Regions from separate parts of the Pontibacillus sp. ALD_SL1 genome, predicted to be linked through region 3. Evidence: riboswitches for the same ligand, from Rfam matches in the RefSeq annotation. Region 3 holds a riboswitch; each other region holds the start of a gene.

Region 1 (10,521 bases), 1.2 Mb from region 3:
CATTCCTCATCGTCATTCCTTCAGTTATATCGTTTATGATGGCAAAGGCGAGACCTATGTTGTAGAAACATCTCCAAGAGGTGTCGAGGTGCGCCAATCGAACGTATGCACGAACCATTTCGAGATTATGAAACATGAGAACCGGAACTACTTAAAAGACTCTGAGCGTCGAATGGATGTCATTAATCATGAAAAGGATCAACTCACAAGCGGATATGAAGCTTTTCGATTGATGAACGATTCTGACCGAGGTGTATTCTCGAAGCAATATCGGAACTGGGCAGGAACGATTCACACCACCGCCTATTTCCCAAAGAGCCTTACAGCCTGGATGGCCCTTGGAGGCAACAGAGAGCCAGTAGAATTTGACTTTGCTCACTGGTTGCAAGGAAATGACCTGGACATCTCCCGCATCTATGGCGAAGTCGACACAGACCTACCATTTGTCCACATGGACGAAAACGCACGCTAACAAAGAAGGGCCACCTAAAAAGGTGGCCCTTCTTTGTTGCTGTAGGTTGTTTCCGTTCGCTTTAGTAGAGTGTAAGGTGGTTCGGGAAATTACTCGCTTTCCGCGGCGAGCTGGGGAGCCTCCTCAATCGCTACGCTCATTCCGGGGTCTCCCCTAGGCTCCTACTGCCGCAGGAAAGCGAGTTGTCCTCCAGCCAGCCCAAGCTCTTTTACCGTAACGGACCTTCTCTGCCTATAGTTACCTTGGAATGCTTACGCGTCTGAGCGGTGGGCGACTACTTCTACTTCGACTTTAACATCTTTCGGCAGACGACTTACTTCAATGGCTGCTCGTGCTGGGTAAGGTTCTTGAAGGAAGCTGGCATAGATTTCATTAACTGTTTGGAAGTCTTCCATAGAAGCAAGATAAATATTCGCCTTAGCGATATGCGCATAGTTAAGGCCCGCTTCTTCTAAAATCGCTCCAACGTTCTTCATCACCTGTGTCGTTTGCTCGCTCACATCATCTGAAACAATTTCCATCGTGCTTGGGTTTAGTGGGATTTGTCCGGATACGAATACAATTTGACCAAGGTCAATTGCTTGAGAATAAGGGCCGATTGCTTCTGGTGCGTTGTTTGTTGAAATTGCTTTAACCATTTTGAAAAACTCCTTTATTATTTAATGGGACGGTATGTGAGGGAGTCCACCCCTATAAATGAAGGCCTCATTATTCATAAAAAAAGTCTAATGGACACGCATAAATGCGATGAACTTTTTATATAATGAGGATACAAAAGTTGATGAAAGCTTGCGTGGCAAGTACGCCTATCATACCATATATTATCAGAAAATTTTAACGATCGAAATTTTTAGGCGCTTACCACTTTACTTCGCTAATGGGATCATGTATGATTTGGGTTAACTTAAAATTTTAAATAGCGATAAACTTCTTATCCAGAGAGGCGGAGGGACTGGCCCTTTGATGCCCGGCAACCATCGAGTCGATGAATACAATCGACAAGAACGGTGCCAATTCCTGCAGGAACAATATGTTCTTGGAAGATGAGAGGATCGTACGGATATACACTTACGAGCCCTTTCTTGGATAAAAAGAGAGGGCTCTTCTATATGTAAGAGGCCGCGATCGTACTCTCGAAGAAAGAAGTGTCGTTTTAAGAAAGGGAGAGATTAGAATGGCAACAGCAGTATTTGCAGCAGGATGTTTTTGGGGAGTAGAGGCTTATTTTGAACGAATTGAAGGCGTGAAAGCGACACGCGTCGGATTTATGGGAGGCACTGTTACAAACCCTTCATACCAACAGGTGAAAGCAGGGGGAACCGGTCATGCGGAAGCAACGAAAGTTGAATATGATCCAAGCCTGATTTCCTATAGCGAACTTGTAGATCACTTCTTTGAATGCCACAACCCTACACAGCGTAATCGTCAGGGCGAAGACGTAGGTTCTCAGTATCGATCTGTTATCTTCGCTACAGAAGAACAACAAGCGATTGCTTCTGCCAAGATTACTGAATGGAACAACAAAGGTATATTCAAGAGCGAGATTGTTACGGAAGTTAATGAAGTTACAGAGTTTTACGACGCTGAAGAGTATCATCAGAAGTATCTTCAGAAGAATGGCTCCGTTTCTTGCGGAATTGGCTAAGGCAGCCTGACTTGTGTTTCTTCAGAACATATGATATTTTAATTTCAATGCCACCTCGTAATCGATACGACTGCGGGAACTTAACCATCCGTTTGAGGTGGCAGGTTACATAATGATTCATTCTAAAGGCGATACGAACCGTTATTCATAACGGTTCGTATCGCCTTTTTCTCTTTCTAGTTTTATCTGAATTAAAGCTAAAACAATAAAGCATGTAGCTGCAACTACATAACAAAACAGCGTAAACCATGTGGCAATATCATTAAAATAACCAATAATCGCAAATATAAATCCCACTATAAAGAGGAGAATAGTCTTCATAGGCTTACCCTTTGTCCTTTATCTTGTTTCTTAGATAGAAAAAAGATACAACTATTTAATAAACTCATATGATCTACCTCCTAAAAGATTTCCTTACCGTTTACTCATATACGATCTTATCTATGTTTAGGTTTCCTTTTTGTTCTCGGTATATATAAATAGGTGTCGTGATATTCCAAGAACTGACTTGAACCGAAGAATAGGGGGTGACCCCTGGTAAGGAAAAGGTATTGGAAATGACAACCCCTCTATAAGTAGACAGTGTGATGGAAAGCTCTCTCATGGCTCTAGTGAATAAGTAACAATAAATGAGGTCAAATTGTTCGGGTGAAGCGGTAAAGAAATCTTTTCTAATAACAACTATATTGCGGTAACCTCTTAAGCGAATCATCCCTTTCATATAGAGGAATGGGATTAAGGAGGTTTCATAGGCGTACACCGTTGCGGTAGGAAATTCCTTAGAGAAAGCAATGGCCATTGTTCCCCAACCAGCGCCAAAGTCGGCGATTGTAGAAGGATTGTAAGCTTCTGCAACCCTTATTACTTCTTGCTTAACCTTAAGACTTGTAGGTGTTGGCGTGATTCCATTTGTAAATGAACGTAATACAATAGAGACAAGAATAAATGTGATGGTTGCAAGAAGTATGACTGTCATTGCATTTGTAATCATAAAAAAAGAATTTCCTTTCCGATTGATAATTGTGAGATATAATTCTTTGAATTCTACAAAATATGCCATTTTCACTTGAATGTAAACTCTGAGAAGTCGATAAAAAGAAAAAAGATGACTTCTGGAGGTAGCTGATTATGAATGTTAAGGACATGCGTTTGCAAGATGTGAAAAAGAAAAACGTGTTAATGACTGCTACATATAGTATTACTATGTTGTCAGGGCTAACCCTCGCTTTACAACAGGAGGCTGTTTTTCGAGCGTCGATCTATGGAATAGAGTTAATCATGTTCTGGATATTGCTCTATGTATTACAAAGGCTGTTACAAAAACCAAAAGTGTTTGCTTACATCGCTGTGCTTATGCCATTCGGTGGATATGGCTGGATAGTCTATTTAGAAGGCGGAACCCTAACTGGGGATTTAATTCTTTTATTCCTAGCTGTATTCTCGGCCATCCATTTAGACCGTAGGAACTTTGCGATAGGGTATGTCCTTGGGCTTGCTACTTTAATTGCCAGTCATACTTGGCCTGACCCAGATCAAGTAGAATTGATGAACACGATTTTCCCTGCTATAACGTTTATCTATTTGTTAATGGGAGTCATGTTAGGTGTAATGGTTTATTTGGCGGAACAAACGTTTAAGAAACTTGAGACGATTCTTTACACCACTGAACAGGAGCGAGAGATTCAAGCCAAGCAGAAGGAAAAGCTTGAAAAAGAGGCTACACTCATTGCGGAGAACATTACCCGTGTTAACGATCAGGTTCAGATAAACGTTCACGCACAAGGGGAAATGAAAACAGCCGTTCAAGAGGTGTCAGCTGGTGCCCAAAGTCAAAGTGAGCAAATTACAGATATTTCGGAACACGCTCAAAGTACGATGACAACCATTTCTCAAATGAAAGAGTCGCTAACCGTTCTTCAGTCAGAAACGAATCAAGCGTCTAAAGAGATTAATGGAGGCCAACAACGTATTTACCATCTTGAATCTGAAATGAATGAGCTACGAAAAGTGATTCGCATGCTCAATGATACATTTAATATCTTAACAGGCAAAATTAAAGAAACGAATCAATTTACTGAAGATATTCAGCAAATTACAGAACAGACGAACCTTCTTGCTCTTAATGCTTCGATTGAAGCAGCAAGAGCCGGAGAAGCAGGGAAAGGCTTTTCAGTGGTAGCTGATGAAATTCGTAAGTTGGCAGAGGTAACGGGTCAGTCAGCTAAGAAGATTACCACAAATCTTGGAGAATTAAATGATAGCAATGCAAAAGCGTTAAATCAGATGAAAACAGGTAGTGAAAAGCTCGATGAAAGTGTAGAAACCATGAACGAAGTTGTTTCTTCGTTTGAACGTATCCAGTCATCATTACGTCATGTCGAGGAACGTACAGATGAGTGTAACGCCATAAGCGGAGATGTCGAAAATCGATCTCGTCAAGTAGAAGCAGCTACGAGCGAACTAGCTGCTATTATTGAACAAGCTTCTGCAAGTATGGAAGAGATGAGCGCGACGATTGAGAGCCTTAATGAAGATAGTGAGAAAATTGGAGCTTATATAGATGAAACCTCTACAAGCGCAAGGCAGCTTATATCCCTTTAAGGTATATACCCCTATGAGCATATATGGAGTATCATTCCTTCTCCTGTGGTACACTACGAGTAATCGATTATATGTTAGGTGGTGTACCTATGCAACACGCTCAAACAATGGAAGAGATTCGTTCAACAATTGAACAAGATGGATTAAACCTCTTATATATTTCAAGGCCAGGATGCTCAGTGTGCCATGCCCTTTTACCTCAAATTGATGAAGTATTAGAGCAGTACCCTGCCGTTCAAGCTGTGCACGCGGATGCAGATGAAATCCCTGAAATAGCAGGGGAATTTTCTATCTTTACTGTACCTGTAATAATGGTTTTTGCGGATGGGAAAGAGCAATTTCGTAAAGCTCGTTTCGTACCTGTGGATGAATTCGAAGAGCAACTTGCAAAGTTAAATCGTCTTATTAATGAGTAATTGAAGAGCCTCGTTCATTCCTTATGAGAATGGACGAGTTTTTTATAGATGGTAGATTAGATATCCGCTTTTGTGCTCTCGCACTAGAGCCGCTTTTTGCTCAACTTAAGCCACCATTACGTAAGTGGAGCCATGTCTCCTGATCTTGCGCTATAAAAGTCAGATTTAAGCTGTTATTTTTATAGCTTGAACCTGCGCAAACTGACTTGAGTCATGTATCACTAACTTAAGCCGAGCTCGCAGTATTTGAGCCGTAATCCTCAACCAGTGAAGAGTCAATTACTGAGTAATGAGCTTTCTGTTATCCTTACTTTTTCATTACATATACATGATAGAATACTAATAAAGCAGATGCTCTGTGAAAACGATGTAAACTCTTGGAGTAAAGAGGAAATACTAGAAGGTGTCACGAAGATAATGAAGAGAGGATTGATCCAGCATGATTTACGTGCTTTTTGCGGTTGTAGCCCTTTTCTTAGCGTATATGATTATTCGTACGGATCGTAAGAGAGAAGAGGTTGAGGAAGTAGGACAAATGTCCATCATTAGCAATTATATCGTTATGGAAATAGAAGATGAAGAGCAATTTGAGCAATCGTTTCAACCATTGAAAGAGCTTTCTGAACAGTATTCGTGGTTTGAGCCTGGTCATATACTTTGTAGAGTTGACCTTTATGGGGACCAATATGAGGATACGTGGGACGGGCTTCTCGCAAACACTAGCTATAACAAGGAACAAGAGCCGTACTTCTTGTTTTTCGAACATAAGATTCATACGGTAACTCAATCTGATTTACCGTGGGAAGCGTTGGTTTTCGAGACGGCTAGTCTTGAGGAAGCGAAGCAGTTCGTGAGTGGTTACGGTCGTTTGAAATAGGTTTACATTCGCACGTAATGCGGTAATTTGTAAGAAAAAGGTTACCGGAGGTGGGCGATATGCCTTGGGATACAAATGATTATCCAAGCTCATTAAAGAATTTAGACACACCTATAAGAAAGAAAGCAATCGATATTGCGAATGCAATGTTAGATGATGGCTATGACGAAGACCGGGCTATTCCAATTGCGACAGAACAAGCGAAAGAATGGTATGACAATGCAAGTGAAAAAGAAGTCAATCAGGTGAAACAGATGAGTGATCAGGATTTAAAGAGTCGTGATGATCAAGACAATCAGTCTGATCCTCGACCTGAACTTCTTGAAAAAGGAGAACACGTTGTAGCTCATGAAGATGGGTGGGCCGTTCAAACAGAGCAGGCGAAAAAGCCTTCAGACGTGTTTGAAAAGAAGCAAGATGCTATTGACCGTGCCAAAGAGATCGCTCAAAACAAAGGAACGAAAGTCATTATCCATAAAAAAGATGGCAGTATCCAGGAACAAACATCATACGATTCATAATTACCAAAGCTGTCTCATACAACAAAGGTGGGACAGCTTTATTTTAAATCTGGCAAAGTGTCTTGAGTTTGAGTTTATACTTAATAGAGGAGAGGTCGACTTATGAAACATAACTATTCCATTGATGAGTTTATTCGGCAGACAAAGCAGGATGAATCGGAGAATGATTACTTTGAGTTAGAAACCCCTCGTATGCTTGAGGTTAATTTAAATGGTGATGTGTGGGCTAAGATGGGGTCCATGATTTCTTATAATGGATCCATTCGATTTGAGCGCGAAGGAATCCTTGAACATGGAATTGGAAAGATGTTTAAGAAAGCTTTCTCAGGAGAAGGTGCTTCTCTCATGAAGGCAGATGGTAATGGAAAGCTTTATTTAGCAGATCAGGGGAAGAAGATTACCATCCTTCATCTGAATAATGAAGCAATTACGGTAAATGGCAATGACCTTCTTGCTTTTGAACCTGGCATCGACTGGGACATTAAGTTGATGAAAAAGGTAGCTGGCATGATGTCTGGAGGGCTTTTTAATATTCGATTAGAAGGCCGCGGACTTGTAGCCATAACCTCTCACTACGAGCCTTTAACCCTTTTGGTTACACCGGATCAACCTGTTATGACGGATCCTAACGCTACTGTGGCTTGGTCTGGACATTTGCAGCCTGAGTTTAAAACCGATGTTACGTTGAAGAGCTTCTTTGGACGGGGGAGTGGAGAGTCTGTTCAAATGAAATTCTCTGGTGAAGGCTTCGTAATCGTTCAACCTTTTGAAGAAGTCTACTATTCTCAATCTAACCAGTAAGTGAACTAGCACTGCTCCTTCAAGTATGTTTCCGACTGCATTCGTTCATACTGATAGAAAAAAGGCAAGGAGTGGCAGGATTGAAGCATCAACTGAAACGGATTGAGCGTAGTGGCAATAGAAGAGCTGAACATAAGCTCGTTGGCGTAAGTGTTGGGGAACGTGAGGAATGGCTATGGACGGCTTTTGTAAAGAAAGGGAACGTTGGCTGGGTATTTGTATCGAGCCGCCCGAAAATGATGAATAGCAGAGAAGTAGAATGGAAGAGTCAACAAACTGTTCCGCCAGATGTGAACCGATTCATATCGGAACTGGCACAAAAAGTCGATGCTTTGTTTAAAGTAAATGAAGTCTCTTAATCAAAGCGACCTTTCTTGTACAAGAAAGGTCGCTTTTTATGCGCAATATATGATTTCTATATAGCTGAACCTTATTCGCTAGCACGGGATTCGTCTTTAAATACGCCTTTATGTGCTCCGTCACAGAAGGGTTTGTTACTAGATCGTCCACATCTGCACAGGGAGCATCCTTTCTTTGTGGTAAATTCTTTGCCTGTAGCATCTTTAAGTGTGAAGTCTCCCGTTACAAACAAAGGCCCGTTGTCTCTTACTTTTATATCTGCGATCTCGATCTCCTCCTTTTTGTCACTATATGTTGGTTAGCTAACTTTTACGACAGTCTAAGCACATTATGCAAATGGGCGAATAAACTAATGTAAACGTGTTCAGTTAGGGGGGGCGGTTTCTATGTCTATCAAGCGATTTCCGGTATTGGTTCAAATGGATGACGGGGAAAGATGGGGATATATTGATCGTAAAGGCGACATTAAAATAACACCTAAGTATTCATATGCACGGGATTTTCAGAATAATGGGTTAGCAGTAGTGGAAGGGGATCAGCGAAATGGAGTTATTAATATAAAAGGCGATTATGTTGTTGAACCTATATATGAATCCATTACTGAATTCAGTGAAGGGCGAGCAGTCGTTTATAGAAATAATGAGTTTCAGGTTATTAATGAGAAAGGGGCTATTCTTACGCCCAAATCCTATTCATACATTGGAACGTACCAAAATGGTTTAGCCTTATTTAGTGAAGAGAAAGAGGGGACGACGTATTACGGTTATTTAAATAATCAAGGTCAAGAAGCAATTCCTGCTCAATATTTGTCTGGTGATCCATTTAAGGATGCGAGGGCAGTTGTGCAGGTCAAGGAGAATCAATATGCTTTAATTAACCGAGATGGAAATCCTTTTTATACCTATAATTACCCGTATGTTGGCAATTATGGCGAAGGGATGCTCGCCTTTCAACAAGATAAGGGTGGGAAATACGGTTATATTAACGAAAGAGGTCGAGTGGTCATAGAACCTTCTTACGATTACGTGCAGGCTTTTAAAGAAGGTCGTGCTGTTGTTACCGTGGCTGAAGATTATATCTTTCGGTATGGACTGATTGACCCAAAAGGCAACCAAATCTTACAGCCTGTTCATGATGATATCAATCGGTTGGGGGAGAAGAGGATAGCGATAGGTAAGGCCATTGTCCCTGACCAACCGTACCTTGGGAGTAAGTATGCCATAGCGGATTTAAATGGAGACCTTTTATCTCCATTTCGTTATCAGAATGTATTGGATTATGAGAAAGGATTGGCATCCGCTCATGATGATGAAAATACATTTTTCCTCAATCGAAAAGGTAATATCGCGCAAAACAAACCAGTCTTGCCAGGTCAAGGTAACCTCTCGTTAGAAGGTCCTCTTATTAAAGCCATAATTGACTATGAACTTCTCTATTTAACACAAGAAGGGGAAGTGATATGGAGGCCAAAGAGGACAATACGTCTGAATAACCAGTTTCGAATTTTGAAGATGAAGTACAAACCAAATATCGATTATCTCGTCTACTACCCAGTCGTAAGAGGAATGGATGAAACGGATATTCAAAAAGAAGTCAACGAAACTTTAAAAGAGATGTCACAGGTTAAGGAGATCCCAAAAGAAAAGAAGCTCGATTACAGCTATTTTGGTGATTTCGCGATTGATTATTTCCATAAAGATCTTGTCGTTATTGAATTAAACGGCTCCCAATATTACTTTGGAGCTGCTCATCCAATGCCAACGAAACTGCATGCTAATCTGAATCTAGTTGATGGTACATTTTATCAACTATCGAATCTCTTCAAAGAGGGAAGCCCTTATACTGAAGTGTTAACAAAGTTAGTTAATGAGCAAATAAAAGAACAAGCTGACTCTTATTATTTTGACGATGTAGATGTGAAAGTGGATGCGGATCAGCCATTCTATGTGAACGATACATCTTTGTTCGTATATTATGCCCCTTATGAAATCGCTCCTTATGTAGCAGGCTTCCCAACATTTGAAATTCCTTTTGAGCAAATCAGCGAACTTATTGATTATAAGGGGTCCTTCTGGAGGTCCTTCCATAGTAATATGACCAACTAGGGTTTTTACCTTCGTTGGTCTTTTTTTGCTCTGCGTTCAAGAATGGGGAATTAATCTTGAAGACTTGAAGCTGAGAGAATGTTCCCGTATGCGTTATTGGAGCGTGAGGCGGTTCGGGAAATCACTCGCTTTCCGCGGCGAGCTGGGGAGCCTCCTCAGTCGCATTCGCTCCCTCTGGGGTCTCCCCAGCTCCCCGCAGGAAAGCGAGTTGTCCCCGAGCAAGCCCAAGCACTCATAAACGTAACGGGCCTTTTCAGCTCTTTTTTGAGGTTTTTGTCGAATGGTGGCGAATAACCGAAAATACCCTCGAATCTATACAAACTTTTACTTATTTAGTATATGATGAGAGTACTATTATACGTGTACTTGATTAGAAAGAACTACGCGATCAAGGAAAAGAGAGGGATGTGTGTGGTTCAAACTGAAAAGGTGGAAGAGTACTTTCTCATAGACGAGTGCTTGGAAATGTTTAATGTAGCGGGGAATTGGCTGTGTTTATTAAATGAAGAGAAAGGTGAGGTCCGCGTTAATGAACAATTCATGAAGTTGTTCAAGTTAGATCACCCAGTGATCAATCGTGATGAGTGGGTATCTATGTTTAACGAAAGAGGACAAAGTGTGCTCAAGAATGATGATGCTATGACTTCTGTAGATATTTTTATGACGAGTCCTGAGGGGATTAGATTAGAAGGGGTCATGAAGAGACTATCTCCTAGCAGAGTT
Region 2 (10,521 bases), 1.6 Mb from region 3:
TATGTTTGGATTGTTAGGTGGAGCAGGAACTACGTTGGCTTTAGGTACTCCAATGATTGCTGAAGGAATTAATGAATTAACAGGGATTCCTGTTAATATGCTCATGAAGACAGCGATCCTGGCGATTGTTACGCTTATCTTTGCAATCAGTGCGTATAGTGGGTTGAAAAAAGGAATCAAGGTTCTAAGTGATCTTAATTTATGGTTGTCGATCTTTCTATTAGCTTTTGTGTTTATGTTTGGTCCTACGAGGTTTATGGCAGAAACGACTACAAATAGTCTTGGTTTATTGCTTGACAACTTCTTTCATATGAGTACATGGACAGAGCCATATAATGCGCTCGGGCCATATGAACAAACCAGTTTCCCTGAGTCATGGACTGTTTTTTACTGGGCATGGTGGCTTGTGTATGCACCCTTCGTTGGTTTATTTGTAGCGAAGATCTCAAGAGGTCGTTCTATACGCCAAATGATTCTTGGGACCATCATTTATGGAACGATTGGAAGTATACTGTTCTTTGGTATCATAGGAAATTACGGCCTGCATATGCAACTTACAGGGGAGTTTGATGTCATCAATGTATTGAATAATGATGGTGCGCCAAAAGCGATTATTGAGATTATTGGTCAACTACCACTAGCATGGTTTATGATCTTTATCTTTACCATCTTAGCGATTATATTCTTAGCAACGACATTTGATTCAAGTTCCTACATTCTGGCATCGGTTGTTCAAAAAGAAGTAGAAGACGAGCCTTTACGATGGAATCGCCTCTTCTGGGCATTTGCTCTATGTCTCATGCCACTTGTGTTAATGTTCCTTGGCGGACTAGGAACATTACAAACAGCCGCCATAGTTGGTGGGTTCCCGCTATTATTTATCATGATTATGCTAGCATGGTCCTTTATGCGAGCGTCATCTGAAGACATTCGAGCTTCTGAACATTATGAACCAAAGACGTTTTCGTTGAATTATAAGAAAATTGTTCAGCGCTTGAAGCGGAAGAAGAAAAGAGAACAAAAACAAAAAGGTCCAATCGATGCTCATTTTGAGGATGAGGAAAAAGATAAGGACCATCAAGATGACACGAAGGATTAATAATAAACAAAGCCTGAAGCAAGTTTGCTCCAGGCTTTTATATATGAAGATGTAAAGGATAACCGAAGGCATATGTTTAAGAATGAATGAACAAGGCTAGGAATTTACATAATACTTAAAAAATAATGCTTGCTATAAAAGTATTTTTTTTATTATAGTTAGATTAATTTATGGTACGAGAAGGGGAGAAGTAAAATGAACAGAGTTTCTAATCCTATAGTTGCAACGTTTTCGATTGTTGGATACGATCCTGAAACAGGTGAGCTAGGAGTTGCCGTTCAGTCTAAGTTCTTAGGTTCTGGCTCTGTTGTTCCCTGGGCAAAAGCGGGTGTAGGCGCTGTTGCTACCCAATCCTTAGCTAATCCTTCTTTTGGGCCTGAAGGGCTTCGCTTATTAGAAGAAGGCTTTGCTCCTGATGAAGTGGTAAAACAATTAACGGAAGCTGATCCTGAAAGGGGAATGCGTCAGGTTGGAATCGTGAATGCAGAGGGAAAGTCAGCTAACTATACAGGTGACGCTTGTTATGAATGGGCAGGAGGCTTAACAGGATCGAATTTTGCCGTTCAAGGAAACATATTGGTCAATGAAGAAACCGTAACCGAGATGGCTTCTGCCTTCGAATCAGGTAAAGGGTCTTTGGCTGATCGCCTGCTACAGGCGCTCCAAGCTGGACAGATGGCTGGTGGGGATAAGCGTGGGAAGCAATCTGCAGCTCTTCTTGTCGTTAAAGAAAATGGAGGTTATGGTGGATTTAATGACCGTTTCATTGATCTTCGGGTAGATGAGCATGAAGAACCCATTCATGAGCTAGTGAGAATCTATCACCTTCAGCAACTTTACTTTGGGGCTACGAAAGAAGAAAATGTGGCCTTAATTGAAGGAGAAGTTAAGCAAGAGCTCTTATTTCATTTGAAAAGACTCGGATACCTCCCTACTGTCAATGTTGTAGAATCCATTATGTATAAAGCATTTACTTCATTCCTCCACAGAGAGAACTTCGAGGAACGAGCCCTTGAACATGGTAAACTTGACTTAGAGGTTCTTGATTTTATGAAACACAAGCAATTATAAGGCTATAGTGACTCTACCCCTTTTTGAAAAAAGGGGGTGGAGTTTTTTTGTGGGTCATAGTGAGGGGGGTGGACCGCGGCCGTGGGTTATTGGGTTATGAGAGCCTAAGCTCGATTTAGTGGCTCGAGCCTCTACCCTTTTGAACTATAATGAATAAGGACGTATGAAATTGTACATAAAAAGGAAATTCTTTTAATTTTTATCTTTATACCTGTCACAAAAACCATAAATCCGGTGTCTCTACTATGAAAGCTGTTCGAAAGGAGGGGCCGCTTTGGAGGTGAGAGCAAATTTGTTCGATTCCAATTACTCAAATGAAACGGAGCCAACAGGAGCTCAGTTTCAACACTTATTTAAACAGTACTACCCAAATATCGTCCGTAAAATTATTACGATTGTACACGATCAGCAAACAGCAGAAGAAATTGCTCAAGAAGTATTTCTGAAACTTTATCATTCTGAAAAGGAAGAGATCGAATCTATTCCTGCTTGGCTTATGAAAGTCGCTGTTCGTTTATCTTACAACTACATACGAACTGAAAAACGACAGATGAAGAAAGCTGAGAAACAAGCAGAATATAGTCATGACATTATGGCTTCCGTAGAAGAAGCTTATATGGAAAAGGAACACCGCCAAGAAGTAAAAGATGCGCTAGCTCAATTAAATGAACGGGATCAACTGTTACTGATGATGAAATTTTCAGGCTTTAAGTATGGAGAGATTGCTCAAACAGCAAACGTTGAGCGTACGTCCGTTGGTACGTTGATCGCCAGGGCGAAGAAGCGGTTCAAAAATGTATACTCAGAGATGAAAGGAGATGACCGGGATGGCATGTATTGAAAATGGAACGTTACAAGCTTACCTAGATGATGAGCTTACCCGTGAGGAGAAAAAAGTTGTCATGCAACATCTAGAGACTTGTGCTTCTTGTCGTGGAGAATTAGAAGAGTTACAAGCACTTGAATCTGAAATCGAATTCTCCTTTCAAGGACCAAATGCCGACATCGATGTAGATGCCGCCTGGCGTTCATTTGAAAATAAGATTCAAGAGAATAAAGTGAAGAAAGACCCAATCGTAACCCAAAATAGTGAAAAACCACAAAAACAAAAAGGAGTGTTTAAATTGACTACGAAGACCAAACGTTTTATTGCTTCTGGAGTAGCAGCGGCTACAATTTTTGGATCTCTTGCTTTCCCGCAAGTTCAAGTTGCTGCCGATCAATTTCTTTCTATGTTCCGCGTCAATCAGGTTGAAATGGTTAAATTGACACAAGAGGATATGAACGAAGTCGACCGTTGGTTAAGCAGAGAAGAAGAAGGAACCTATGAATTGAAGGGGCTTGGTGAAATAGGAATTTCAGATAGGACAACTGACTTTAACAGTTATAGTGAACAATCTCGATTTAACCGAGTGCAAGAAGCGGTGGAAGCGGGGTATGATGTTCCGGAAATCGATTCATTTACATTTGAAAGCTTGAATATTGATCCCGGATATACGATGAGCTTTAATCTAGATGTAACGAAAGCCAATAATCTGTTAACGCAGTTCGGTGTGGTACAACAATTTGATGAAGCATTGGATGGGAAAACGTTCTCGTTACACGTTGGTGAATCGAACAATTTCGATTTTAAACGAGGAGAGAACCAAATAAGTTATTCGAATATAGACGCTCCCACCTTTACGGTCCCTGAAGGTACTTCGGTTGAAGAGTTGAAGAATACTTTATTGGAGCTTCCGTTTGTGCCATATAATGTGAAACGTCAAATTCAACAAATACAGAGCATCGAAGAAACCCTGCCTCTTCCTTACATTGAAAATGAGGGTGAGAAGGTAGAAGAGTTGACCATTGCAGGCAATAAGGGATATATGATGAGTAGCGATCAAGTGGCTACAATTATGTGGCAAGAAGGAGAACACATCCATGTAGTAGATTCCTTTACGGTACATGGCCAAAAAGGTATTGAAAAATCTAGACTAACGAATCAAGAACTAAAATCAATCGCCAACGAATTAGCACAATAATAGTAAAGGGCTGCTCCAGCAGCCCATTTTGTGCGTTTCTGTAGAGAGGGGAGTCTTTTATGAATGTAATGGAAGCTAATGGATTAACGAAAACCTACAATGGCCAGGCTGGTATACGTGATGTGTCCTTAGAGATCCAAGAGGGCATGGTTTATGGATTCCTTGGTCCGAATGGTGCTGGTAAGAGTACATTTGTGCGAACGATGTTAGGTTTACTTAATCCAACAAGTGGAGAGGGGCGAATTTTAGGTGAGCCGATTGGCACTCCTAAATCAAGAGAAAAGGTAGGTTATCTACCAGAGTTGTTTCGATATCCAGATTGGCTTACAGGTCGTAAACTACTTGAAAGTCATGCAGAACTGTGTAAGGTGCCAATTCGTGAAAGGAAGAAACGAATTGAAGAAGTGATTGACCTCGTTGGCATGACAGGGCGTGATAAAGAAAAGATTAAAGGGTATTCAAAAGGAATGTCTCAGCGTATTGGACTTGCTTGTGCGCTTATTAATGATCCAAAACTGATTTTCTTAGACGAACCCACTTCAGCTCTTGACCCAATTGGAAGGAAAGATGTCCGTGACTTGATGCTTCATTTAAAAGATCAAGGAAAAACCATTTTCCTAAATAGCCACTTGCTTAATGAGGTGGAGTCAGTTTGTGATCATGTTTCTATTGTGCATAAGAGTGAAATGATCGTTCAGGGAAAATGGCGGGAACTGATGATGGTGGAAGCACAGGTTGAAATTATGTCCTCGGCTACAGCTGGATTAACCAATCATGATTTTCCTGACTTTGTTCGTAATGTAGAAAACAAGGAAGCCGTTAATGACCGTTCTAAAGCCTTATACCAATTGAAAAGGGAAGAGGATATTCCAAGACTTGTCGATTTCTTGGCGAGTCACAAGCTTCCTATTTATGAAGTAACACCCGTCATTCCTCATTTAGAAGATGTGTTTATGTACTGGGTGAATGAAAAGGAGCAGCGTTATGTGGACCATCGCTAAGTTAACATTTAAAGAGATTGTATCCAAACGGATTTTCCTTATTACGATGATTATGACAGCGGTCTTCCTTATTTTATATGGCGTAGCGATTCACTATGCAGTGAAAGACTGGGAAAGTTTTGGGGCCTCAACGGTAGACCAAATGATGCAACAGCAGCTGTTCTCATCACAATTACTTAGTGTTGGACTTTATTTCTCTTCGTTCATTGTTGCTTTGCTCTCTATTTTATCTAGTGTCAGTGCAATTGCTAGTGAAATAGATAGTCATCAAATAGATACGTGGCTAATGCGCCCCATAACTCGTACACAATTTCTTTTAGGTAAAGTCATCGGACTTGGAGGTCTGTTGATTGCTTACGCGGCTTTATTGTTTGCGGGTATCATCATTTTGCACCAAGGCATAGGGGGCGAAGTTGTATCCCTTGATTTCTCAATTAGCCAGATTGCAAGTGCTGTATCAACGTATATGTTACAACCTCTAGTTTTAGTGACATTAGGTGTCATGTTAAGTAGTAGAATGACAACCCTAAATGCAGGGATCGTGTTAATCATCCTATACGGATCTGCCTTCATTGGAGGATTTGTTGAGCAAATTGGAACCATAATGGAAAAGGGGGCACTTGTGAATATTGGAATTATCTCAAGCCTTATTTTTCCTGTAGACGCCATGTACCGAAAAATGACGGTATTCTTATTTGATACAGCAGATAATCCCGTCAGCCTTGCTCAGCAAGGGATGTTTGCAAGTGCATCAGCTCCTAATAATGTGATGATTCTTTATACCATTATGTACGGATGTATTGCGCTTGCAGTAGCGATTACATTATTCCGGAAGCGTGATGTATAGGGGGGGGCACATGGGGAAGTGGTGGACCATTTCATTATTTACGATTTTCTTTTTGTTTTTATTATTTGTATTTACAAAGCGAGAGACATTGGCAGGGCAATTGTTAGGTGTTGACCCTTTCTTATAGTTCTAAAGGGATAAAAAAATGACGGGATACATGTATCCCGTCATTTTTAGTAATTTTACGCAGATTTTTTAAAGCGTGGGAACCCAATTGCAATTGCTATGAGACCTGAGATTGCAATTAATATAGGATAGAAAGAATACGGTAGTAATTCTATTGGCGATAGGCTACCGATTTGGGCTGCTGTTAATAATTGCGCTCCATATGGGATTAAGCCTTGGATTGTACAAGAGAATATATCTAGTAAACTTGCAGACTTTCTGGAATCAATCTCATACTCGTCAGCAATGTTCTTTGCCAATTGTCCAGTCGTAATTATAGCAATTGTATTATTTGCTGTAGCTAAGTTTGTAGTGGCTACAAGACCGGCGATACTTCCTTCGGCACCACGTTTAGAGCGAATTCCTTTTGTAAGGGTATGGAGAAGGAATTGAATGCCGCCATTGTGTTGAATCATAGCTACGATTCCGCCAATTATTATTGTAAGGAAAATTAATTCCGACATGGAGTTAATTCCTGATGTTATGTTAGACATAAAGGCATCAAGAGAATAATCACCACTAATTCCTCCAATTATTCCTGATAAAAGAATACCTCCAATGAGCACGGCCATCACATTCAGTCCTGCTAACGCACCCACTAAAACTCCGACATAAGGAATCACTTTTAACCAGTTGAAGCTATCTGCATCAACAGACGATGTTCCGCCTGAAGTGATCACGATTAACAATATAATAGTCGCAATAGCTGCAGGGAGAACGATGAAGAAGTTGGCTTTGAACTTGTCTTTCATTTCAGTTTTCTGTGTTCGAACCGCCGCAATTGTCGTATCAGAAATGATGGATAGGTTATCACCAAACATTGCACCACCAACAACAGCTGCAAGTGATAAGGCTGCAGAAAAGTCTGTTTCGGCACTAATACCGACAGCAATTGGTGCAAGTGCACTTATTGTGCCAACCGATGTTCCCATAGAAAGTGAAATGAAGCCAGCAATAATGAAGACTCCAACAATGATTAAGTTTTCAGGAAGATAAGTTAATGCCAGGTTTACTGTAGATTCTACGGCACCAATGCTGCTTGCCACCGATGAGAACGCACCGGCTAATATGAATATGAAGACCATAATCATGATGTCAGGATGGCCTGCACCTTTTGCAAATTGCTCCACTTTTTCGAAGGTTGGCTTCTTACGATTTTGTAGAATTGCAACAATCGCTGCAATTAGGGCTGGGATTAAGATTGAAATATAATAGAAATCACCTGTTACTATGCCAGATCCTACAAAGATAACTAAGAAAATGAGTAAGGGTAATAGAGCAAGTGGATTCCCTTTGTTTATATTCATGTTGCTGCACCTCTTTCTTGCTTGTTTAAATTCTTGTGTAATGGAAAACACTAGCCATGTATCATTAAAAAAGCCCTCTTCTTAATCAGAAGAGGGCTTTATATTTAGAGCTCCTCTTCTCATCTATCAAGTGTAACCTTGCTGGATTTGGCACAGCACTCATTTGCAATGAGCCCGCTGCCGAGACATCGTAGGGCCAGTCCCTCCGCCTCTCGTGATAAGAAGGAGTATTCACTTTTTGTTTTACATGCAGTACCTAAGTTTACTTATAACGTGGTTTATTGTCAATGAATGAAGAAAAAATGAGGTGTTGATAGGTTGGTGAAGAGTGAATGAAGAGACTCGTGTTGTGAGAAAAGTAAACTTTTTGGGAACAACTCCCTAAGTATACGTATGTTTAAATCTTGTACGAAAGTTTCATTTTCTTATAATCCCTATATTTACCTATTACAGTAAAAATGAAGTAATGAAGGGATCTTGTTGTATTATTATAAAAAATATGTCTTTTTTGAAAACAAATTGTAATATAAACGTAACTTTATGACAAACAAACTTTTGGTAGAATAGTCGTAGAAGAAAAAACAGACGATACTAGAAGAAAATGGAGTGGGGAATATGTTGAAGAAAATTGTAGCTTGTGGAATGGCTGTAATGTTTACGTTTAGTGGTGCATCAGTAGCTGGGGCGGCTAGTCAAGATGATTTGTTAAGTGTAGCTAAGAATCATATGGGAGTACCTTATGTATTTGGTGGTCAAAGCCCTAGTGGATTTGACTGTTCTGGATATACACAGTATGTCTTTAACAAAGTGGGTATCTCAATCCCTCGTACAACTGGAAGTCAAGCCACAGTAGGACAAGCAGTTAGTAAAAGCAATATGAAGCCAGGAGACCTAGTATTCTTTGAGAACACATATAAAGCAGGCATCTCGCATGTCGGAATTTATGTGGGTAATAATAAGTTTATTAGTGCTACCTCTAGCAAGGGGATTGATATTGTCTCTCTTAGCAATCCGTACTGGGGTCCTAAGTTTTCTACGGCACGTCGTGTAGCAGGGTTAAATAATGTAGACAGTTTATTTGCAGATGTGGATGAAAATCATGTTGCTTATGAAGCGATCAAAGCTTTAGTTAGTAGTGAGATTATAAAAGGATACCATGATGGTACATTTAAACCTAACCAAGATGTTACTAGAGGGCAAGCAGCTGCTTTATTTAACAGAATCATTGAGCATGAAGCTTCTGATAAAACAACATTCCCAGATGTAGATCCTAATCATCAATTTGCTAATGATATAGCAGCTATGAAAGAGCTAGACATTATTAATGGCTTCTTAAACGGTGAATTTAAACCAAACGAAACGATCACATTTAGTGAAATGACTACGATGGTTTTAAATTCGTTTGAAGCATCAGGTATTGAAAAGGATCAAAGTGTAAAAAGCTATTCCGCAGAAAATGTATCTCGCGCTGATTTTTCTTCAACTTTATATGACACACTTTATCAACACCAACAGTAAGTCTATCTTACACGTACGGTTATATATCCTCTTTGGTTTCAAAAACCAAAGGGGTTTTTTTATGATTTATTCTATTAATACCCAGGTTAATGGTGCTATAAACTCGTAGAGATCAATCATTACGCAATTTTAGTTATAGAACATAGCTTAATATACGTTTACCATCATTTAATAGGTCAAATGAACTTAGCAAAAATAAGGTTTGAGCCATAAGAACTAGTCCTCTAGTACCTAAAATTATCAGAATATTGATATATTTCTAATTTTTGATTATGATGAATGTAACTTACATCCCATATTCCAAATATGTTTGGGAAAAAATGCAGATGTAATACAGCCTTTTTGGCTATATTGATAGATAGACTTTCCCAAACGAGAAAATGGATGTGAGAGGGGTAGTCTCAACATTTGAAGCATACACTCTAGCAAAGGAGGATGCTTCAGTAGAGAGTGAGTTGATTCAAATCTTAAAAGGGTCTGAAGTGGGCAAAACAATCAAGTTACATCGGTTAAACCAAAATCGTACTCTTGAAGAAACGGCTCAAGGTATTTGTTCGATTTCTTACTTAAGTAAAATCGAAAATGGGCTTACGAAATCAAGTGAGGAAATTGTTCAACTGCTCTTACATCGCCTGGATATTCCAGTCGAAGTACTAGAAGAAGGCGTAGATGAGGAGTTACTCGAGCAAGAACTACACGAATGGTATACCGTTATCATGCAAAGAGAAACGGACCAGGCAACAGAGTTATATGTAAAGTTAAAGCAAAAATTGAGCACACTCTCAACTCCTAGTATACTAGCTTTGTTTAAGTTGTATGAGGTTCGCTATCATTTGTTGATGCGTCATTTTGCAGAAGTGCCGGTCTTATTAGACAAGTTAGAGAGAATGCAAGATTTGTTTGAGGAAAAACATCAGTACTATTATATAAAGTTCTCTGGCCTTTATCATAATATGCAAGAGAGATATCGAGAGGCTCAGCAATATTATAAGAAGGCGTTAGCACTTGTTCACCAAAATACGCTAAGTGATAGTGAACGAGCTGATTTGTACTTTATAACAGCCATTAATGAATCATCTCTTCAAAATGTGACTCTGTCCCTTCATTACGCAAGATTAGCGTTAAATTTATACACGATTCAATTCGATTTTAAAAGAAGTGGAGATTGTCAGATTTTACTTGGGATTTGCTATAAGCGGATTCACCAGTTTGAACAAGCGGAACAGTGCTTTCAGCTGGCGGTAAAGGCAGCGGGAAACTTGCAGAGTTCTTACTTAAAAGGGATTGCTTACCATAACCTCGGAGCTCTTCATGCAGCTCTCAAGCATCATGAAAAAGCAATTGATTATTTTGAAAAGAGTTTAGTGTTTAAAGATGATCATAACGTAAAAGGAAAGCTAACAAGTATTGCCTCCATTGTGGAATCGCTTTTTGAGTTAAGTGAACGAGGCAGGGCGTTGGAATGGATCGATCGAGGATTAATTATGAT
Region 3 (10,521 bases):
AAAAGTAGAATTAGATCGAATGAGGATCTATTTATTTTTTCGCCGTAAAATGAATGAGTATTCATTCAAACGATAGGGGGAGCTGAAATGAATCGAACAATCAGGCGTGCAGCTGTATTAGGCTCAGGTGTAATGGGAGCTGGCATTGCTGCTCACTTGGCAAACGTAGGAATACCGACACTAATGCTCGATATTGTACCTCGTGAAGTAACAGCTAAAGAGGCGAGTGCTGGGCTTACATTAGAAGATCGACAAGTTAGAAACCGAATAAGCCAATCTGGCAAGCAAGGTCTCTTAAAGCAAAAACCATCTCCTTTAACAAGTAAAAGTAATTTAGAACTTATAGAGGTAGGTAACCTTGAAGATGATTTAGAACGTTTAGGAGAAGTGGACTGGATTATTGAAGTTGTTGTTGAGAATCTAGAGGTGAAGCAAAAAGTCTTTGCTTCTGTAGATCAATATCGTAAACAAGGAGCAATTGTAAGTTCGAATACATCGGGGATCTCAGTTGAGGCTATGGCAGAAGGGCGATCAGAGGACTTCAAAAAGCATTTCCTTGGTACACACTTCTTTAATCCTCCTCGTTACTTAAAATTACTTGAGGTTATTCCAACGAAGGATACAGATTCTAATGTTCTTCAATTTATGAAAACGTTTGGAGAAGACGTGTTAGGTAAAGGGGTTGTAGAAGCGAAGGATACCCCAAACTTTATCGCAAACAGAATTGGGACGTATGGTTTGCTCGTTACGGTAAGAGAAATGATAAACGGTGGATACAGTGTTGGTGAAGTTGATTCTGTAACAGGTCCGATGATTGGACGTCCGAAGAGTGCTACATTCCGAACTCTTGATGTAGTAGGTCTCGACACTTTTCTACATGTAGCTAAAAATGTGTACGATCAAGTGGAAGGAAAAGAAAAGGAAGTCTTTGACCCTCCAGCTTTCATGAAGACGATGCAAGAAAAAGGCTGGATTGGAGCTAAAGCAGGTCAAGGATTTTTCGTGAAAAAGAAAGGGGAAAAGGGGAGCGCTATATATGAGTTGAATCCTGAAACCCTGGAATACGTTGACCGCAAGAAATTAAAGACAAAGGCAACAGAAATGGTGAAGCAAGAAAAAGGACCTAAGCGGAAACTGAAAGCTCTTGTTTCAGCTAAAGGAGATCGTGCGGGTGATCTAGTCTGGAATGTGGTCAAACCTGTTCTTATATACTCTGCTCAATTAGCCGGTGAGATCGCTGACGATATCCCTTCTATTGATGATGCAATGAAGTGGGGATTTGGCTGGGAGCTAGGACCATTTGAGATGTGGGATGCAATCGGTGTTGAACAATCAGTAGCTCGCATGAAAGAAGAAGGTGAAGAGGTCCCACAATGGGTGGAAGACATGCTAGCAAAAGGCCTTTCCTCGTTCTATAAACAAGAAAATGGAAACGTTTACTTCTATCATAATGGTGACTACAAACAACAATCGTTTAATGATAAAGAAATTCATCTAAAACGTCATAAAGAAGTTCATGGCGTCATTAAAAGCAATAAAGGTGCCAGCCTCATTGACATAGGAGATGACGTTGCGCTTCTTGAATTCCACTCACAGAGCAATGCGATCGGATTAGATATTATTCAAATGATCAACTACGCTGTTGAAGAAGTCGAGAACAATTACAAAGGGCTTGTTATTGGGAACCAAGCGAAGAATTTCTGTGTGGGTGCAAACCTTGGAATGATTTTAATGGAAGCACAAGATTATAATTTCATTGAAATTGAAATGGTCGTGCGTCAATTCCAACAAGCTATGATGAATATTAAGTATTCTAATAAACCAGTAGTAGCTGCTCCGTTTGGTATGACACTTGGTGGAGGCACAGAAGTAACGTTACCAGCAAGTGCTGTTCAAGCATCCCAAGAAACGTATATGGGGCTAGTTGAACCGGGTGTGGGTCTAATCCCAGGTGGCGGCGGAAATAAAGAACTTTACATTAAACATCTTCAAGGCATTCCAAAATCAGTAGACTTTGATTTACAAAAAGTCACTAATGATGTTTTCCAAAAGATTGCTACAGCTAAAGTCTCAACCTCCGCAGAGGAAGCTAGAGAGCTAGGTTTTCTTAACCAATTAGATGCAATCAGTGTAAACGGGGATCATTTGATTCACGATGCAAAACAAAAAGTTCTAGGTCTAGCACAAGCGGGCTATAAAGCTCCTAAGCGCGAGAAAATCCCTGTAGTAGGTGAAGCGGGCTATGCAACGATGCTCCTAGGAGCTAAAACGATGGGCTTTGGTGGATATGCTTCTGAACACGATATCAAGATTGCCCAAAAGCTTGCTTATGTGCTTGCTGGCGGAAAGGTTGCACAAGGGACTCTTGTTGATGAACAGTATTTATTAGATTTGGAAAGAGAAGCATTTTTAAGTTTAGTTGGAGAGCCAAAATCTCAGCAGCGGATGCAACACATGTTAGTAAAAGGAAAGCCACTACGCAACTAAACAGATAGGGGGAAGTATTGTGAAGGAAGCTGTAATCGTTGCAGGTGCCAGGACACCTGTTGGAAAAGCCAATAAAGGAACGCTTCGGAATACGCGCCCAGATGACCTGGCCGCTCTAACAATTCAAGAGACGCTTAAGCGTGCAGAAGGATACGACGGCAATATTGATGACGTTATTATAGGATGTGCCATCCCAGAGGCTGAACAAGGTACGAACATGGCACGTAATATAGCGGGTTTAGCAGGATTGCCTAATGATGTGCCAGGTATAACGATTAATCGTTATTGCTCAAGTGGTCTTCAAGCAATTGCCTATGCTTCAGAGCGAATCATGCTTGGTTATAGTGATACGATTATCGCTGGTGGTGCAGAATCTATGAGTCTGGTACCTGTCCCGGGGCATGTTGTAAAGCCTAATGTAAAACTTGTCGAAAATGCACCTGGCTATTATATGGGCATGGGGTATACGGCAGAAGAGGTTGCAAAGCGCTATGGTATATCAAGAGAAGAACAAGATGCTTTCGCTGTTAGAAGTCATGAGCGAGCAGCTAGAGCGATTCAAGAAGGAAAGTTTGAAGATGAAATTGTTCCAGTCGATGTTATGCATCGATTTGTTGGGGCTGATCACAAGCAACACGAGAAGCAAGTAACTTTTAGTGTTGATGAAGGTGTCCGTAGCGGTACGAGTATGGAAGCTCTAGCTAAGTTGCGACCTGCCTTTTCAGTAGGGGGGTCTGTTACAGCTGGAAACTCTTCTCAAATGAGTGACGGAGCGGCTTCTGTACTAGTCATGGACCGAGAAAAGGCAGAAGCACAAGGGTTAAAGCCTCTTGTTAAGTTCCATTCATTCGCCGTTGCTGGTGTAGAACCTGAGATTATGGGTGTAGGACCTGTGAAAGCAATCCCGAAAGCTCTTAAACTAGCTGGATTAAGTCAGTCAGACATTGGATTGTTTGAATTAAATGAAGCATTCGCCTCTCAATCCATTCAAGTCATTCGTGAGCTTGGCCTTGATGAAGAGAAAGTAAACGTTAATGGTGGAGCTATTGCGTTAGGTCACCCTCTAGGGTGTTCTGGGACTAAGTTAACACTTAGTTTGATTCACGAAATGAAACGTCGAAATGAACAGTTTGGTGTAGTTACAATGTGTATCGGTGGCGGAATGGGCGCTGCCGGAGTCTTTGAACTTATTTAAAGGGGGAAACCAAGATGAGTGAAACGAAGGAAAGAGTATTTAAAGGTGGAAGCTTTTTAGTTGAAGATTTACAGGCAGACGATATTATTACGCCGGAAGATTTTACAGATGAGCATAAAATGATTGCAAAGACAGCTGAGGATTTTGTTTTAGGAGAAGTGGTTCCTAAAATTGAGAACCTTGAAAATCATGAATTTGAGCATTCCGTTAACTTACTTAAGAAAGCCGGAGAGCTTGGTTTACTAGGAGTAGACGTTCCTGAAGAATATGGTGGACTAAACCTAGATAAAATTAGTTCTTCTTTGATAACAGAGAAATTCTCTAGAGCTGGTGGTTTCTCAGTTACACATGGCGCCCATGTAGGGATTGGTTCTTTGCCAATCGTTTTCTTTGGTAACGAAGAACAAAAACAAAAGTATCTGCCTCTTCTAGCCACAGGTGAAAAAATCGCAGCGTATGCCCTTACTGAACCTGGATCTGGGTCTGATGCGTTAGGTGCTAAAACAACAGCTAAGCTAAATGATGCAGGTACACACTATGTATTAAATGGAGAGAAGCAGTGGATTACAAACTCTGCCTTCGCAGATGTATTTGTTGTATACGCTAAGATCGATGGAGATAAATTCACGGCCTTTATTGTTGAGAGAGATTATAAAGGTGTTTCTACAGGTCCTGAAGAGAAGAAGATGGGGATTAAGAGCTCAAGTACCCGTACTCTAATCCTAGAAGATGCCGAAGTTCCTGTAGAAAATGTTTTAGGGGAAATCGGTCGTGGGCATGTGATTGCATTTAATATCTTAAATGTTGGACGCTACAAGTTGGCGATTGGTGGAGTAGGTAGCTCCAAACGTGCGCTTGAACTAGCTGTTAAATACGCAAACGAAAGAAAGCAGTTTAAAACACCAATCTCTAGCTTCCCATTAACTCAAGAAAAGCTTGGCACAATGGCCGCTAATACGTATGCGAACGAAAGTGCTGTTTATCGTACAGTCGGCTTATTTGAACAGCGAATGGGTAAATTAAGTGCTGAACAATTAAAAGACGGAAAAGCAATAGCAGAAGCCATTGCTGAGTACGCCATTGAGTGCTCATTGACTAAGGTATTTGGCACAGAGCTATTGGATTATGTTACGGATGAAGCGGTTCAAATCCATGGTGGGTACGGATTTATGGCTGAATACGAGGTCGAAAGAATGTACCGTGACTCCCGTATTAACCGAATCTTTGAAGGTACAAATGAGATCAACCGTATGATCGTTCCGGGTACCCTTTTGAAAAAAGCAATGAAAGGTGAACTGCCTCTACTTCAGAAAGCTCAAACGCTTCAGGAAGAGCTTATGATGATGATGCCAGAAGAGCCGGGGACAGAAACGTTAGAGCAAGAAAAATACTTGCTGAAGAACGCCAAGAAAATCGGCCTCCTAGCAGCAGGTTTAGCTGCTCAGAAATTTGGCGAAAAGCTTGAGAAAGAACAAGAACTTCTTGTTAATATTGCAGACATCGTAGGTGAGATCTACAATATGGAATCCGCTATCCTTCGTACTGAGAAGGCGATCCAGTCAAGCGGTGAAGAGAAAAACATGCATAAACTTGCTATGACTCAAGTTTACACTCAAGAATCATTTAACCGTATTGAAGCTCATGCAAAAGAAACTCTGATTGCAAGTGAAGAAGGCGACTCTTTACGAATGATGCTCTCAGCACTTCGTAAACTAACACGCCACACTCCAACAAACGTTATTAAGAAAAAACGTGAAGTTGCAGCAAAAGTTATCCAAGAAGAGAAATACGTTCTTTAAATGATTAACAATAAAACCCTCCCCTTTGTAATAACAAAGGGGAGGGTTTTGTGTGTCTAATAATTAGGAAGCTGCAGTAAAATATGATAAAATGAGGGCACATAATAGAGAAAAGGAGGTCCTTCTATGGCGTTAACGGTTTATTGGTACCCGCAATGTGGTACGTGTAAAAAAGCAAAGAAATGGTTGGATGATCAAAACATCTCTTACGAAACAGTACATATTGTTGAGCATCCTCCATCTGAAGAGCAACTGAAAACGTTAATCCAACAGAGTGGCTTACCACCAAAGAAGTTCTTCAATACGAGTGGCAAGAAATATCGTGAACTCGGCATGAAGGACAAACTTCAAGATGCGAGTGAAGCTGAGATGAGATCTTGGTTAGCTTCTGATGGTATGTTAATTAAGCGTCCGATTGTTACTGATGGAAATCAAGTAACGGTTGGGTTTAAAGAAGAAACGTTTGAAAATACTTGGAAGTAGATCGTTGATAGGCAAAACATTTGGCTCTTTGAGCCGTGTTTAATACATTAAGAATGTAAAAGTAAAATGGAGGGTTATGAATGAGCGTACCAAAAGAGTTGTATTATTCAGAAGAACACGAATGGGTGAAAGTAGAAGGAGACAAAGTACGTATCGGAATTACGGACCACGCACAATCGGAACTAGGCGATATTGTATTCGTAGAACTACCTGAAGTAGGAGATACAATCGAAACAGATGAGCCTTTTGGTAGCGTTGAATCTGTTAAGACCGTTTCTGAACTTTACGCACCGATTTCTGGTAAAGTTGTAGGAATCAACGATGAGCTAGATGATAGCCCAGAATTTGTTAACGAAGCCCCATATGAAAAAGCATGGATGATTATTGTAGAACCATCTGATCAATCTGAAATTGAGAAATTAATGACTGCTGACAAATATCAAGAAATGATCGCTGAAGACTAATATTGGTATTATACTATGCTCAATCCTAGGACACCTTAAGTGTAAGGGGTGAAATAAGATGGAGAAAAAACGCCAGTCTTCTACAGCGAGAAACCGTTCTGCATCAAGAACGGGTATAAAGGTTACAAATACCACCAAGCAAGTGCGACAGAATCAGTCTTGGAGAGGGACAAGTAACCCTTCCCGAGTAGATAAGTATGTAGATTGCGATGATGAAAATGGTTGGTGTTAGGGGAAATGGCAGTGGGGTTCCACTGCCATTTCTTTATATAAATTTATCCCCTCCACTTAAATAGAGAAATTCTTTTATATCAATAGTGGCCTATTTATTATTATTTTTATTATGAAGTGAGAATTTCTGCACCGAATCACATATAGTAATAAGAAACACTTACGTTGGAAAAAGACAGGTGGTTGCGATGAACGAAATCAGTGCACTTGAAAAAGTGATTATCGTAGAGGGTAAAACTGATAAACAACAAATTCAAAAAGTGATTAATGAAGACGTTGAGATCATATGCACAAATGGAACGCTAGGGGTAGAGCGGCTGGAACAGCTCATTCTTGATTATGACCTGGATCATAAGGATGTATTTATATTAGTGGATGAAGACCATTCAGGGCATAAGTTACGCAAACAACTATCATTCGAACTTCCCCACGCTGAGCATATTTATATAGATCGTTCATTTAGAGAAGTGGCTGCGACGCCTGAGTCAGAGTTAGCCCAAGCTCTGGTAAGCAGAAGCATATCGGTTGATCCTATCTTCTTAACATAGTTAGGTGGTATTCTTTGCAAACACTATCCAAGTGTCCTTTAGAGGAGTTAAAGCAGAGTGAAAAAGATGTTGATTTTATTTTTATTCATAGTCCTTTTTGCGGGACCTGCCATTTGGCGAGAAAGATGCTGGAGACATTGGAAGAGACATTAAAAGGAACTGACTTTAGAGAGTTGAACGCAGCGATTCATCCTGACTTCATGAGTTATTACGAAGTAGAGAGTGTTCCGTGTCTTCTGATCGTAAAAAAAGGCATGATTCTTGAAAAAATCTATGCATTTCAATCAGTACCTTATCTCTATGAGAAAGTGAATCAATATCAATAAGAAGAGGCTGTCCTATATGGGACAGCCTCTTCTTATGTATGAAATAATGTCGAACGATGATTTCCCAAGAAATAATTGAGTGAATCATGTAAAGAAATGTAGAGAGAAGGTATTGGTAAATCACAAATGATCGAACTATGACTGGAGAAAATAAGGACTCATCATAAGGAGTCCTTATTTATACTATTGCAATTCATTTATAATAACGTTCCAATCGTCTTCATAATCTCCATGACATCTGCTTTATCTCCAAACTGCGCTTCAATCTTGCCCTGTTGATTTATGACCACAGTTGTTGGCACGCCTGTACACTGATATAGGTCATAAACTTCACGTCCTCGATCAATTAGGGTAGGTTGAGCAAGAAATTTGTTGGCAAATGCCACACCTTCTTCAACGTTTCGTTCTCTTCCGGCTACGTTAATCGTCAACATTTTGACTTCATCACGATTTAAGGATTGATAGAAATGTTCTTTCTTCGGAAGATCCCTTGAACAGTCGGGACACCAAGAAGCCCAAAAAGTGAGGACGATGACTTTTCCGAGATCTTGTTCCAATTGATAATGGCTGCCATCCATAGCGGGGAGCTCAAAGTGAGGTGCTTGCATGTTCGTTGCCTCCTTTAATGATTTGAATTGACTCTTTTATTATCACCATGCTAACATATGATTTAACTTAAAATCGATTTCAGATCTTATCTGGAGAGGTGGAGGGACTGGCCCTTTGAAACCCAGCAACCATCCTTTTTAGGAACGGTGCTAATTCCTGCAAGGCGTGAGCTTTGAATGATAAGAGAGTATACGTACATGCGTTTCCCTCTCTTTGGGAGACGTTTTTTTTATTATCTACACCATTCATTTCCGTATACTGTTTGCTGATAGGATTTATTTAGATGAAAGAATTGAGTGAAAGTTTCATATTGACTGAATGTTAAGACGCGTGCTAGAATTCTTTCTAGACTTAAAAGAGTTAAAGCGTTAATTGAATAAAGGATTTTACTCTTATCACGAGAGGTGGAGGGACTGGCCCTTTGAAGCCCGGCAACCATCAAACTATGTTTGAAAGGTGCCAAATCCTGCTAAGCATAGCTTAGACAGATGAGAGGACGAATCGGTTTAGATAAACCTTTCTGTCCTCTTAGGGGATAGTAAGGTTTTTTGTTTAGGGAAGGTTATACAAGAGAATCCTTAAACTTTTTCGCATTTGAAAAGGAGGAACAACCGTGATTTCAATCAAGAATCTACAGAAAATATTCAAATCTGGGACAAAACAAGTTCAAGCGGTTGATGATGTTAATTTGAACATCGAAAAAGGAGAAATCTATGGAGTGATCGGATATAGCGGTGCTGGTAAAAGTACATTTATTCGGTTGCTTAACCGATTAGAAGATCCTACGAGCGGGGAAATCGTCATAGATGGTGAAGATATAGCAAGTTTGAAAGCGGGCAGTCTACGTAAGGCTAGACAAGAGATTGGGATGGTATTCCAGCATTTTAACCTTCTTTGGTCTCGAACGGTAAGAGAAAACATTGCGTTTCCTTTAGAAATCGCAGGAACTCCAAAGAAGGAAAGGCAAGAACGAGTTGATGAACTGATTAAGTTAGTCGGCCTAGCAGGCAGAGAAGATGCATACCCATCGCAACTAAGTGGTGGACAAAAGCAGCGCGTAGGTATAGCAAGGGCGCTTGCTAACAGACCAAAAGTTCTGTTATGTGATGAAGCCACATCGGCACTAGACCCTGAAACAACTGATCAAATATTAGACTTGTTGGTTGATATCAATGAACAGTTAGACTTAACGATTATCCTTATCACTCATGAAATGCACGTTATCCGCAAAATCTCTCACCGAGTAGCGGTGATGGAAGAAGGTAAAGTTGTAGAAGAAGGCGATGTATTAGATGTCTTTCTTCATCCAAAAGAAAAAGTAACGAAACGATTTGTAGAACAAATTATGGGCGATCAAGACCAAGACGAAGCAGTGGAGACGATCTTAGCTCAGTATCAGACTGGACAAGTCGTTCGTCTGCATTTTGTGGGAGAGAAAACGAATCAAGCTTTAATTAGTGAGGTATCGAGAGAATTCCCTACTGTGAGCTTCAACATTTTACAAGGTAAGATTACTCAAACTAGTAAAGGTGCTTATGGAACGCTCTATGTTCACATGGATGGGACAGAAGAAGACATCAAGAAGGCAATCGATTATATTTCCGAAACGTCCGTGCAAGTAGAGGTGAATAATCATGTTTCATAAGTTGTTTCCAAACGCAAATGTAGAAGATCTGATTACGGCTACGGAAGAAACGTTATATATGACCGCTCTTTCTGTAATTGGAACGTTTATCTTAGGATTGTTGCTAGGGCTGTTACTGTATTTAACTTCAAAGCAAAATATATGGGCTAACAAACCATTGAATTTCATTGTGGCAACGATTGTAAACGTGTTCCGTGCTATTCCATTTATTATTCTAATTCTACTCTTATTCCCATTCACAGAATTTTTAATTGGGACAATAAGAGGCCCTAATGCAGCACTGCCTGCTTTAATTATCGGAGCAGCACCATTTTATGGTCGTCTTGTTGAAATTGCTCTTAAAGAAGTAGATAAAGGTGTAATAGAAGCAGCAAAATCTATGGGAGCTAAGACCTCTACAATTATCTTTAAAGTCTTGCTTCCAGAATCAATGCCAGCTTTGGTTTCGGGTATTACGGTTACCTCTATTAACTTAATTAGCTATTCAGCCATGGCAGGTGTCATTGGAGCAGGTGGTCTTGGTGATTTGGCTTATCTCAAAGGGTTCCAACGCTGGGACTTTGATGTTGTATTCTTGGCTACAATTTTAATTGTCATTATTGTATTCATATTCCAATTCGTTGGAGACCTTATATCTAACAAATTAGACAAACGATAGAAGGAGAGTTAAATGATGAAAAAATTCTTAACACTATTCCTCAGCGCATTATTCATATTCGCACTAGCGGCATGTG

The links. Region 3 has a riboswitch for S-adenosylmethionine ahead of IMZ31_RS15400 (methionine ABC transporter ATP-binding protein). Riboswitches for the same ligand answer to the same signal wherever they lie in the genome.
Region 1: linked by a shared signal. The riboswitch ahead of msrA (peptide-methionine (S)-S-oxide reductase MsrA) and the one ahead of IMZ31_RS15400 (methionine ABC transporter ATP-binding protein) in region 3 are both predicted to bind S-adenosylmethionine.
Region 2: linked by a shared signal. The riboswitch ahead of IMZ31_RS07050 (Na+/H+ antiporter NhaC family protein) and the one ahead of IMZ31_RS15400 (methionine ABC transporter ATP-binding protein) in region 3 are both predicted to bind S-adenosylmethionine.

The regions. Positions count from the first base shown of each region.
Region 1 covers NZ_CP062974.1:429,868-440,388, forward strand. Annotated here, with positions in the region: gene IMZ31_RS02220 (C45 family autoproteolytic acyltransferase/hydrolase) at 1-472, shown strand, start outside; gene IMZ31_RS02225 (Rid family detoxifying hydrolase) at 724-1,110, opposite strand; SAM riboswitch class I at 1,401-1,522, shown strand; gene msrA (peptide-methionine (S)-S-oxide reductase MsrA) at 1,647-2,117, shown strand; gene IMZ31_RS02235 (hypothetical protein) at 2,259-2,438, opposite strand; gene IMZ31_RS02240 (methyltransferase) at 2,539-3,108, opposite strand; gene IMZ31_RS02245 (methyl-accepting chemotaxis protein) at 3,246-4,718, shown strand; gene IMZ31_RS02250 (thioredoxin family protein) at 4,808-5,134, shown strand; gene IMZ31_RS02255 (hypothetical protein) at 5,574-6,011, shown strand; gene IMZ31_RS02260 (DUF2188 domain-containing protein) at 6,071-6,532, shown strand; gene IMZ31_RS02265 (AIM24 family protein) at 6,635-7,333, shown strand; gene IMZ31_RS02270 (hypothetical protein) at 7,414-7,692, shown strand; gene IMZ31_RS02275 (CDGSH iron-sulfur domain-containing protein) at 7,764-7,925, opposite strand; gene IMZ31_RS02280 (WG repeat-containing protein) at 8,080-9,798, shown strand; gene IMZ31_RS02285 (ATP-binding protein) at 10,210-10,521, shown strand, end outside.
Region 2 covers NZ_CP062974.1:1,390,271-1,400,791, forward strand. Annotated here, with positions in the region: gene IMZ31_RS07020 (BCCT family transporter) at 1-1,099, shown strand, start outside; gene IMZ31_RS07025 (DUF1028 domain-containing protein) at 1,295-2,170, shown strand; gene IMZ31_RS07030 (RNA polymerase sigma factor SigX) at 2,451-3,011, shown strand; gene IMZ31_RS07035 (anti-sigma factor family protein) at 2,998-4,194, shown strand; gene IMZ31_RS07040 (ABC transporter ATP-binding protein) at 4,254-5,195, shown strand; gene IMZ31_RS07045 (ABC transporter permease) at 5,179-6,042, shown strand; gene IMZ31_RS07050 (Na+/H+ antiporter NhaC family protein) at 6,225-7,514, opposite strand; SAM riboswitch class I at 7,631-7,738, opposite strand; gene IMZ31_RS07055 (C40 family peptidase) at 8,130-9,032, shown strand; gene IMZ31_RS07060 (helix-turn-helix domain-containing protein) at 9,419-10,521, shown strand, end outside.
Region 3 covers NZ_CP062974.1:3,033,726-3,044,246, reverse strand. Annotated here, with positions in the region: gene IMZ31_RS15445 (3-hydroxyacyl-CoA dehydrogenase/enoyl-CoA hydratase family protein) at 88-2,487, shown strand; gene IMZ31_RS15440 (acetyl-CoA C-acetyltransferase) at 2,507-3,682, shown strand; gene IMZ31_RS15435 (acyl-CoA dehydrogenase family protein) at 3,697-5,481, shown strand; gene IMZ31_RS15430 (arsenate reductase family protein) at 5,608-5,964, shown strand; gene gcvH (glycine cleavage system protein GcvH) at 6,045-6,428, shown strand; gene IMZ31_RS15420 (DUF2553 family protein) at 6,487-6,660, shown strand; gene IMZ31_RS15415 (ribonuclease M5) at 6,848-7,207, shown strand; gene IMZ31_RS15410 (thioredoxin family protein) at 7,222-7,533, shown strand; gene IMZ31_RS15405 (TlpA family protein disulfide reductase) at 7,731-8,141, opposite strand; SAM riboswitch class I at 8,225-8,328, shown strand; SAM riboswitch class I at 8,532-8,637, shown strand; gene IMZ31_RS15400 (methionine ABC transporter ATP-binding protein) at 8,756-9,787, shown strand; gene IMZ31_RS15395 (methionine ABC transporter permease) at 9,777-10,445, shown strand; gene IMZ31_RS15390 (MetQ/NlpA family ABC transporter substrate-binding protein) at 10,461-10,521, shown strand, end outside.